3 regions of the Nesiotobacter zosterae genome follow, and region 2 is predicted to be linked to each of the others. Evidence: predicted binding sites of a transcription regulator. Region 2 holds the regulator's gene; each other region holds the start of a gene.
The links. The regulator PhoB, encoded in region 2, activates phosphate uptake and scavenging genes when phosphate is short. The targets are predictions, from matches to a motif close to TGTCATNNANCTGTCAT.
Positions count from the first base shown of each region.

Region 1: Q3Y58_RS17910 (YdcH family protein) is a predicted target of PhoB. The motif match lies at 1,798-1,814, and genes of this name have one in related genera.
Region 3: phnC (phosphonate ABC transporter ATP-binding protein) is a predicted target of PhoB. The motif match lies at 1,603-1,619, and genes of this name have one in related genera.

Region 1 covers NZ_JAWXVZ010000014.1:82,509-85,782, reverse strand. The annotation lists gene Q3Y58_RS17925 (5-(carboxyamino)imidazole ribonucleotide synthase) at 1-665, opposite strand, end outside; gene purE (5-(carboxyamino)imidazole ribonucleotide mutase) at 678-1,184, opposite strand; gene Q3Y58_RS17915 (YdcH family protein) at 1,288-1,500, opposite strand; gene Q3Y58_RS17910 (YdcH family protein) at 1,839-2,018, shown strand; gene Q3Y58_RS17905 (hypothetical protein) at 2,501-3,076, shown strand; gene Q3Y58_RS17900 (sulfite exporter TauE/SafE family protein) at 3,053-3,274, opposite strand, start outside.
Region 2 covers NZ_JAWXVZ010000003.1:313,712-316,985, reverse strand. The annotation lists gene Q3Y58_RS06205 (GcrA family cell cycle regulator) at 1-104, shown strand, start outside; gene Q3Y58_RS06200 (DJ-1/PfpI family protein) at 180-749, opposite strand; gene Q3Y58_RS06195 (hypothetical protein) at 927-1,067, shown strand; gene phoB (phosphate regulon transcriptional regulator PhoB) at 1,156-1,851, opposite strand; gene phoU (phosphate signaling complex protein PhoU) at 1,883-2,584, opposite strand; gene pstB (phosphate ABC transporter ATP-binding protein PstB) at 2,621-3,274, opposite strand, start outside.
Region 3 covers NZ_JAWXVZ010000018.1:42,708-45,981, reverse strand. The annotation lists gene phnD (phosphonate ABC transporter substrate-binding protein) at 1-658, opposite strand, end outside; gene phnC (phosphonate ABC transporter ATP-binding protein) at 754-1,551, opposite strand; gene Q3Y58_RS19055 (PAS-domain containing protein) at 2,034-3,274, opposite strand, start outside.

The sequences.
Region 1 (3,274 bases), on a different contig from region 2:
AGAATGTGGTTTGTGTGAATGTTTTCAGCAGGATCATAGCAGCGGATGTCGCCATCCACGCCGCGAGCCACGAGTACGGAGATTTCCTTGTCAAACGGGATCAGGGCTTCCAGAATTGCAGGCTGGTCGCCAATTACTTCAAGGGCGTTGGCCTCATCCTCTTCGGAGCGGATCATGGCCTGCCCCTTACCGTCATATCCAAAGCGCCGTGTCTTCAGCACACCTTGTCCATCAAAAAATGACAGGGCTGTCTTCAGATCCGTATCAGTGTCCACGGCATAAAAGCCCGCAACCGCAACGCCTGCTTTCTCACGCAGGAACGTTTTTTCCGCAAGCCGGTCCTGAGAAACGGTGAGCGCCAGTGGACCGGGGCGTACGGTGCACCGCGCTTCCAGAAAGTCAGCTGTTTCGCCGGGCACATTCTCGAACTCGTAGGTGACGACTGATACGCTAGCAGCGAACTTTTCCAATGCTTCCAGGTCGTCGTAGGCCGCAATTGTCGTTTCTGCGGCGCAATCAAACGCTGGACTGTCCGCATCTGGACAGTAGATGTGGGACTTTAGGCCGAGTCGTGTCGCGGCCTGCGCGATCATTCGTCCCAATTGGCCTCCACCCAAGATGCCAATGGTATCGCCAGGCTTCAGAACCTTTTCAGAGGTGCTCATGATCTGAAATCCTTACTGGTCTGTCTCGTCTACGGGCGCTTCTGCAACAGAGTCGCGCTGGTTGGCGCGCCATGCATCCAGCCTGTCGGCCAGCTCGCGATCACTCAGTGCGAGAACTGCGGCGGCCATCAGCGCGGCGTTTACAGCGCCTGCACGGCCAATGGCCAATGTTCCCACTGGCACTCCCGCGGGCATTTGCACGATGGAAAGCAGGCTGTCCTGACCACTCAAGGCTTTGGATTGGACAGGAACGCCAAACACCGGCAGTGGGGTCATGGCAGCGGCCATGCCGGGCAGGTGTGCTGCTCCCCCGGCGCCTGCGATAATGACTTTGAAACCGTCCTCGCGGGCGTTCCTTGAAAACTCGTAGAGCCGCTCTGGTGTTCTGTGGGCAGAAACGATCTTGGCCTCGTGTTTAACGCCGAGGGCATCAAGCGTGTCGGCGGCGTTCTTCATTGTAGCCCAGTCAGACTGGCTTCCCATGATAATAGCAACGGGTGGGCGGCTGGCCTCTGCCATCAATCGTTCCTTCGCTGGCGGTGAAAAGATGCGCGGATTATAGGCATGAAGTGCCTTCGCGCAAGCGGTTGAAGCCCAAATGCTATTGGGCTGAATTTCAGCGCTACGCGATGATATCCGGGCGTAGCTGAGCCTCAAGCTGTTTGATGTGATCTTTGAGTTGAAGCTTCTTCTTTTTCATGCGCTGCAGCTGAAGCATGTCGGCCCGGCCAGTCTCTATGAGAGCCTGAATCGAACTGTCCAGATCGCGGTGTTCAAGACGCAACTCGACAAGTTTTTGCCGTACTTCGTTTTGGAAGGGCTCAACGGATGACATTTCTCAGTGCAGCTTTCGTGTGTCATGGCGTCGCAGCCTTCTGCGACCTCTGATTTGCGCAAGTATACCGCGTTTTGTGGGCAAAGGTGGAAAAGATTTTCTGCTTCAGAAATATCACGCCGCGTTATCAGGTGCTTCTCTGGTTAACACCCTATCCCGTTCTTCATTCAATGGTCCTTAAACGGTGAAGTAATTTGATGCAGATCATTTAAAGTAGAGGCCGCGTTATTCTGCGTTGTATATCACCCTAAAATTACAGCCACTCATGGTTCGACAAGCTGAAATTTTAGTGCCAAGATGACAGGGTAATGACATCAACGGCAGGAGGATTTGCACCAATGTCCATCCACTCTCATCTGTCCGAACTCGAACGCCGTCATGCCACCCTTGAGCGCGAAATTGAAAGCGCTGCTCACCATCCCTCTACAGATTCCCTTGAGTTGTCCGAGCTTAAGAGACGCAAGCTCCAGATCAAGGATGAGATTTCGAAGCTTAGAACCGAAAAGGAATTGCATTAGCTTCTCGTAGCATCCTAATTTTTCAAAGCGCCAAAGCTCAGCTCTGGCGCTTTTTTATTGCGGGTTGCCTTTTTTGCTCTGTGTTGTTTGACGTTCTTGCCTTGAGTTTGTGAAAAGATCGTTCGCAGCTTAAAACGATTTAGGTCGTGTCCTCCAAGTCGTGCAAACTACTCGGAAATACACGTGAAATTTCAATTATGATTGTATATCACGGCATTTTATCTTTGAGCTAAATGCGCGGTTTTTATCTTTTCTTGCATAATCGAGTAAAAAAATAGGTCAGCAACTCTGATATTTCGCAGTGATTGCTTTTGTGCTCCCTCAAAAGCAGCCATTTGATGGCGACCCATTAGAAATACCCACAGTGTGCGCATTTGACCTCGCGACAATTTGCGCAAGTTCTACGAGGCCGAAGAATGGTTACTAATGGGGCACATGCGGGTGCATGTCATGTTTACTGAGTCGTCGGACCGGAGTCCGGTATGATATTTCCAGCCGAGCCATCCATGTTTACAAAGCTTCACCACTACAGAGACACACTGGTGTTGGCCGGTTGCCTGTTCTGCATAATGGTGGTGCTGCTATTTGGTGCCTACTGGTTCTCCCATGGTGAAGAATATGAGTTTCGTCGCCAATGGCTGTTGCTGCTGGTCATAATCCCAGGCGTTGTGCATGCATATCTGAACCGACGGACGTTGTGGCCCAAGCTCCGCAGTAGCTTGATCACATGGGCAATCGCGCTGTCCATACTCGGTTTTCCGCTGGTCTACTACGCCTTTGACGGGCGCACTTACGAGCGCTTTTTGGAGGTGCGTGTTTCTCAGGTTTCCGAGGAGCCACTTGCGGTCGTCGCTGAACGGCTGGACCGCAGGACGGTGGACCTGCTTTATGATCTGCGCCATTCCGGTATTGAGGTGCAAGATCCGGATACGACAGTGAAACAGCTGGCTGCCCAGTATGATATGCCCCTTCGGGACTTCATCCATACGCTGATCATCATTGTAAGCGATGACAAGTACCAGAAGCAGCCAGATTCAAAAGTAACCAAGGCCGACTAAGCCATCCCATATGAGCTTAAGGGCAACAAAGAACACGCCGATATAGGTTATGCGATAAAACAGCGTTTGATCGATAACCCGTACGATGCGCACGCCCGCATAGGTGGCGAGGGGAGCCAGAGGCATCAAAGCCGCTGAGGTGGCAAGGTTTGTTGTGTCAAACTGGCCGAGGAAGAAGTAGGGGATCACCTTCACGGC
Region 2 (3,274 bases):
TCTGCGGTCACTCCTGTGATGCCGCCTCTCCTTATTGCGAGTATCATCGCACGATCGCGTATCAGCCGGTTAACGACCGTCGCAGAGAACGCAAGAGCGCCTGAGCAACAGCTATAAAGAATTCAAAAAGCCGCCCAATGAGGCGGCTTTTTTACTACATCCATCATGGCCCTGAGCGCTTACGCATGTTCGGCGGCCAGCCAGTTCTGCAATTCACCCAATGCCGCTTCAGGAACCCCAGCACTTTTCAGAACTTCAGCAGCAAAAGTCACAGGGGACGTTCCGGCCGCAGTAACAACTCGGTCGCTGGATACTGCCTTTGGCGTTTCCTTGTAATTTTCTGCGCCGTTGTAGTCCGTCACGTGGGTTTGCAAAAACTCCAGAGCATTGGAGGTGTGGGCGACACCGTTCAACAACCCGGCACGTGCGAGCGCCAATGTACCTCCGCAAATACCCGCGATGGTCGCGCCCTCTTTGTGACACCGGGCCAGAAGATCAGCAATATCCGGAGCGCTTTCGGTTTCCCAAATGCTGCCGCCGACGACAACAACAACCTCAGGCTTCCAAGCTGCCAGCTCATCAAGCCCGTGAGGCACCATGGCCTTCAACCCGCCGAGAGAGGTAACCTCGCCTGCTCTATGGGCAAAAAAACGCGTTTCCGCTCCATAGTAAGGACCGCCAGTACCCGCAATCAGCGCATACTCCCAGTCGGCAAACCCTTCGGTCAAAATCAGAGCAACCTTTGCCATCATATCTCTTTCACAGCTCGCATAAAGACGCGTGCCAGTGATCACTGTTCGGCAATCCTGTCAAGCTAATGGTCTGCCGCCCCACAAGTGTTGGCGCGAACCATACGCCGCAAACTATCCGCAGCGTCTCCCATTATGAGAGAAAGCCCGCCATCTTTGACAAGGAAGAGTGTCGGCGTGATCATCATTGGCCTTGCCATCGTGTTGCAGGCAACCCGGGCGCATTTGGAAAAGCGGCGCCTTACGACAAAGGCGGAGGCCGGTATGCAGGGACATGAGGCGCAAGGGTTTGGCCAGCAGCGCCGGGCGAGCCTATGAAAAACCCCGCCACGATGTGACGGGGTTCTTTCTTTTGCCTTTCAAAATGCTGTGCCCTGCTCTGTCTGCGGCAGGCACCCGCATCTGATCAGCTGTTCAGGAACTGGTCATTGAAGGCGTAGCCTGCACCGCGAACGGTGCGGATCGGGTCCTTCATCCGCCCCTTGTTGATTGCCTTGCGCAGGCGTCCAACGTGTACGTCCACTGTGCGTTCGTCCACGTAAACGTCGTGCCCCCAGACACCATCCAAGAGCTGCTCGCGGGAGTACACACGCCCCGGTGAGGACATGAGAAATTCCAGCAGGCGGAACTCAGTAGGGCCAAGGTGAATTTCCTTGCCCGTCCGATGGACCCGGTGGGTTTCACGATCCAGCTCAATGTCACCGGCCTTGAGAACGGTAGATACGCTCTCAGGTTTGGTGCGGCGCAAGATGGCACGCACGCGTGCCATCAGCTCCGGAATGGAGAACGGTTTGACCACATAGTCATCCGCCCCCGTTGCGAGACCACGCACCCGCTCAGATTCCTCACCGCGCGCGGTGAGCATTATGATTGGCATGCGTTCCGTTTCAGTCCGCGCTCTCAGGCGTCGGCACAATTCAATGCCGGAGAGGCCAGGGAGCATCCAGTCCAGAAGAAGGAGATCTGGTTGACTCTCCTGTAGTCGCAGCTCCGCCTCATCACCGCGGTCGCAAACGTCAACCTTGTACCCTTCAGCTTCCAAATTGTAACGCAGAAGAAGGCTTAACGGCTCTTCGTCTTCCACGATCAGAATTTCAGGCATTCCAGTTAGTCTCTTTCACATCAAGCACAGCTTATGGCAGCGTTACGTCAGTTTCGTCTTTCTTGGGACGATCTGCAGGCAAGTGGTCGCCAGAAACCATGAAGTAAATGTTCTCCGCAATATTGGTCGCATGGTCGCCGATGCGTTCAATGTTCTTTGCGCAGAACAGAAGGTGCGCACACATGGTGATGTTACGCGGATCTTCCATCATGTAGGTCAGAAGCTGACGGAAGAGAGAAGTGTACATGGAGTCAATCTGCTTGTCTCCTTTTTGTACCTGCTCGACAGCTTCCAGATCACCGGTGGTATAGGCATCAAGAACAGCTTTCAGCTGAGCAAGAGCCAGCTCAGCCATGTGTTCAACACCTACTGCCAGTGTCTTGTTATTGAAGTCACTCTCGATTGCCTGAGCGCGCTTGGCGATGTTCTTTGCCATGTCGCCCACGCGCTCCAGATCGTTGGAGATGCGCAGGGCAGCAAAGATCTCGCGAAGGTCGCGCGCTACTGGCTGGCGACGGGCGATGACCACGATGCAACGCTCTTCGAGCTGGATCTGCATTTCGTCCAGTCGCTTGTCTGCTTCGATGGTGCGCTCGGCAAGAGCCAGGTCATGGCGCAGAAGCGCCTGCACAGAGTCGTTGACGAGAGTTTCAGCCAAGCCACCCATCTCAACAATACGGCTCGCCAGATCCTTCAGGTCCTCATTGAAAGAGGAGACGATATGATCGCTCATTTTTTTACCTGTTAGTTGTCGCAGTTAATCGAGATGCTAGCCGAAACGACCAGTGATGTAATCCTGAGTACGCTGATCCTTCGGGTTAGTGAAGATATCATTGGTCTTACCTTCTTCCACCAGATAGCCGAGGTGGAAGAACGCAGTGCGCTGCGAGACACGGGCGGCCTGCTGCATCGAGTGGGTTACGATAACAATGGTATAGTTTTCACGCAATTCGTCGATCAGCTCCTCAACTTTCGCGGTAGCGATCGGGTCAAGCGCGGAACATGGTTCGTCCATCAGAATGACTTCCGGGGACACTGCAATTGCACGCGCAATGCAAAGACGCTGCTGCTGACCACCAGAAAGGCCAGTGCCCGGCTCATCTAGGCGGTCTTTCACTTCCTCAAAAAGACCAGCCTTTTGAAGCGATGTCGCAACGATCTCTTCAAGGTCACTCTTGGACTGTGCCAGACCGTGAATGCGCGGACCGTAAGCTACGTTCTCGAAGATGGACTTCGGGAACGGGTTCGGCTTCTGGAACACCATGCCAACGCGGGCACGCAGTTCCACAACGTCGATCTTCGGATCGTAGATGTCTTCGTTGTCGAGCACGATCTCACCGCCTACGCGGCAAATGTCGATGGTGTCGTTCATACGGTTCAAGCAGCGCAGGAACGTGGACTTACCACAGCCAGATGGGCCGAT
Region 3 (3,274 bases), on a different contig from region 2:
CAACCATCTTGCGCAGGTTGCCGGAAGTGTAACCTTCTTCCCACTCGCCAACGCCGGAAGACCAGGTAACGCCGCCATCAACGTCGCCGTTTACAACAGCCAGAACGTTCTGCTCGTGACCACCAGAGAACGTAGCGGACGCGAAGTACTCATCAGCGTTCAGGCCCATCTGGTCGAAAGCGACGGAAGGAACCAGATAACCGGAAGTGGAGTTAGGATCAGCGTAACCCAGACGCTTGCCCTTCATGTCTTCCAGGGTTTCGATGCCGGAGTCTGCGCGGGAAACCATGATGGAGTGGTAACCAGTTGCGCCATCAACCTGCTGGGTTGTCAGAACTGGCTCAACAGCCTTCGGATCAGCCAGGTAAATAGCTGCGTAACCGGATGCGCCCAGCTCAGCATAGTCCAGGTTGCCGCCCTTCAGGCCTTCGATGGTGCCAGCGTAGTCCGCTGCTGGGAACAGCTTGACTGGAACGCCCAGCAGCTCTTCAAAACGGTCAACCAGACACTGGTTGTTGCGCAGACGGTCTGCTTCGTTCTCACCACCCAGAAGACCGATGCGGAATTCTGTGATTGGCTCAGCGGCGATTGCACCGGTGGAACCAAGAGCGGCGATGCTGACAGCAGCAACTGCAGCAAGTTTAACAGCGAATTTCATTGAACAGCTCTCCAAGTTTACTCGATATGAGTTCAGTAACGCCTCTGCAAAGGCGTGCCCTACCCGCAAGCAGTGATCCTGCGGGCTGGCAATTCTCAGGCGACGGCTGATGTCGGACCGACATTCAGCGCAGTAGAAGTGGTTGCTTCGGAAAAGCTCTCATCAGCGCCGTAGATTTCCCGTGCAACTTCTGTTGTCAGGCCATCAGGCGTGCCGTCAAAGACGATTTCGCCATGCAGCATCCCAATGACGCGATCACAGTATTTCCGAGCGGTATCGAGGGTATGCAGGTTGCAAATAACCGTTAGCTTGTCTTCCGTATTGATGGCCTTGAGCGCATCCATGACGACCTGTGCATTCATCGGGTCGAGGGAGGCGATCGGCTCATCGGCCAGAAGCATTTGCGGGTTCTGCATCAACGCACGGGCAATGGCCACACGCTGCTGCTGACCACCGGACAGGTGCTCGGCGCGTTTCAGGGCCGTTTCCGCAATGCCCAAGCGCTCCAGCTTGAGCAGTGCCTGCATGCGCTCTTCCTTGGTGAACAGCTTCAGACAGCTTGCGATCGTGCCGTGGTCGTTGAGGCGACCCAGCATCACGTTGGTAAGAACATCCAGACGAGGCACCAGGTTGAACTGCTGGAAGATCATGGCGCAATCGCGCTGCCAGCGGCGTTTTTCTTTGCCTTTGAGAGCCAGAACATCGCGACCATCAACGTAGACATGGCCGGATGTGGCCGGTGTCAAGCGGTTGATCATACGCAGAAGCGTAGACTTGCCAGCACCGGAGCGTCCAATAATCCCTATCATCTGAGGCTTATCGACAGTAAAAGACGCACCCTGTACGGCAACGTGGTTCCCGAATTCTTTTCTTACGGCCTCAAACTTGATCACAACAATTTCCTAACCGGTGATTAACTTGAGGCCACGAGAAGCCATAGATTTATTACAGGTTCATGACGAGTTTTTTCTATTTTGCCGTGTAAGATTTGTGTCATCCCATATGCCCCTCACGTACAAGCACTTATCGAGAAAAATTTCATTTCGATGACAGGGAGAATTTCTCATAAACCATGAGCCCAACGGCGTTTTTCTGAATCGAGTAAAATTTTAATGGCCTGAGAGCGCTGTCGTTTTGCCAGATAACCAAATCCCCTTAATTTCCAGTAAGCACCCGTCTTCAAACGCTGTTTTTGCACGCATAGGAAGAGTGGACTAAAGCGGCCTGACCTCGCGTTATCAAGGCCTTTTCAACAACACACGCGCGATTCAGCAGATGAGACTGGAGCCAGACGGCGGTTGGCTCAGAACGCGGCCATTCTGTCCCAAAACAAGACAAACGACCATGACCTCTGGAACGTTAAAGGAAAACGGCTTCAGGTCTGATGGGCAGAAGACTGGGACGCCTTCCTCCGGATTTGGTCATGAACCGCACGGGCCAGCACGCGCTCTGGAACCGGCTTTTGCAAACACTCATGGGGAACGTGGTCCAGTGCCCCTAGTTCCGCACTGGTCAGAAGGATGGCGAGATCTGGATTGAGGCCCTTTGCCTCCTTTGCCAGCGCTTCGCCATCCCATGGCCGCGGCAGCATGGCTTCGCTGTAAAGCAGCTTAAACTCCGGATTTGCCTTGAGCTTTGCCAATGCTTCTTCGCCAGCCGCTGCGGTATCCACGTTGTAGCCAAGCGCTTCAAGCTGAGCTGCCGTCACATCCAGAACGCCCAGATCATTGTCGACCACGAGCACCAGTTCCCCCTGACCGCGTGGTGTGCGGACATCAATGCCGGGCTGGCTCACATGCTCAAGAGAGGCCCCAAACCGCATCAGAACCTTGGTGCCCTTGCCCTGCTCGCTTGTAATGTCAATGGAGCCGCCAGACTGGCTCACGAACCCATGGACCATGCTCAACCCAAGGCCCGTGCCCTTGCCTGCGGGCTTGGTGGTAAAGAACGGGTTGATCACTTTTTGAAGGGCTTCCTCAGAAATGCCGATTCCCGTGTCTGCGACGGTGATCTCAATCGAGTTATCCGGTCCCGTGGCGGTGGAAATGGTGAGCGTGCCCCCCTTCTCCATGGCATCCTTGGCGTTGACGGCAAGGCTCATCAGCGCGTTTTCCAACTGGACAGGATCGACCCTGATCATTGGAAGATCCGCTTCCAGCTCGGTCTCCACCTCAATGTCTGGCCCCAAGGAGTATTGGAACAGCTGCACCAGTCCGGATATGAGTTCATTGATCTCTACATCCTCCGGAGACAGCTTCTGCCGGCGGGAAAACATCACCAAGCGCTCAACTTGCATGGTTGCACGCTCAACGGCCCCCATGGCCTTGTGTGCCCGCTCTTTGAGGCGCGGATCATCACTCAACCCGCGTTCAATGATGTTCAGGTTGCCTGCAATGACCGCAAGGATATTGTTGAACTCATGGGCCAGACCGCTGGTCAACTCGCCAACGGTTTCCATCTTCTGGGCCTGACGCACCCGCTCCTCTGCAGACCTTTGCTCGGTTACATCCAAATGAATGGTGACATGCCCCCCATCGGGAATGGGGGTGCTGCGCATTTCGATAATCCGTCCGCTGGGGGCCCGAAGCTCAAACTGCTTTGGCACCAACATGCGGG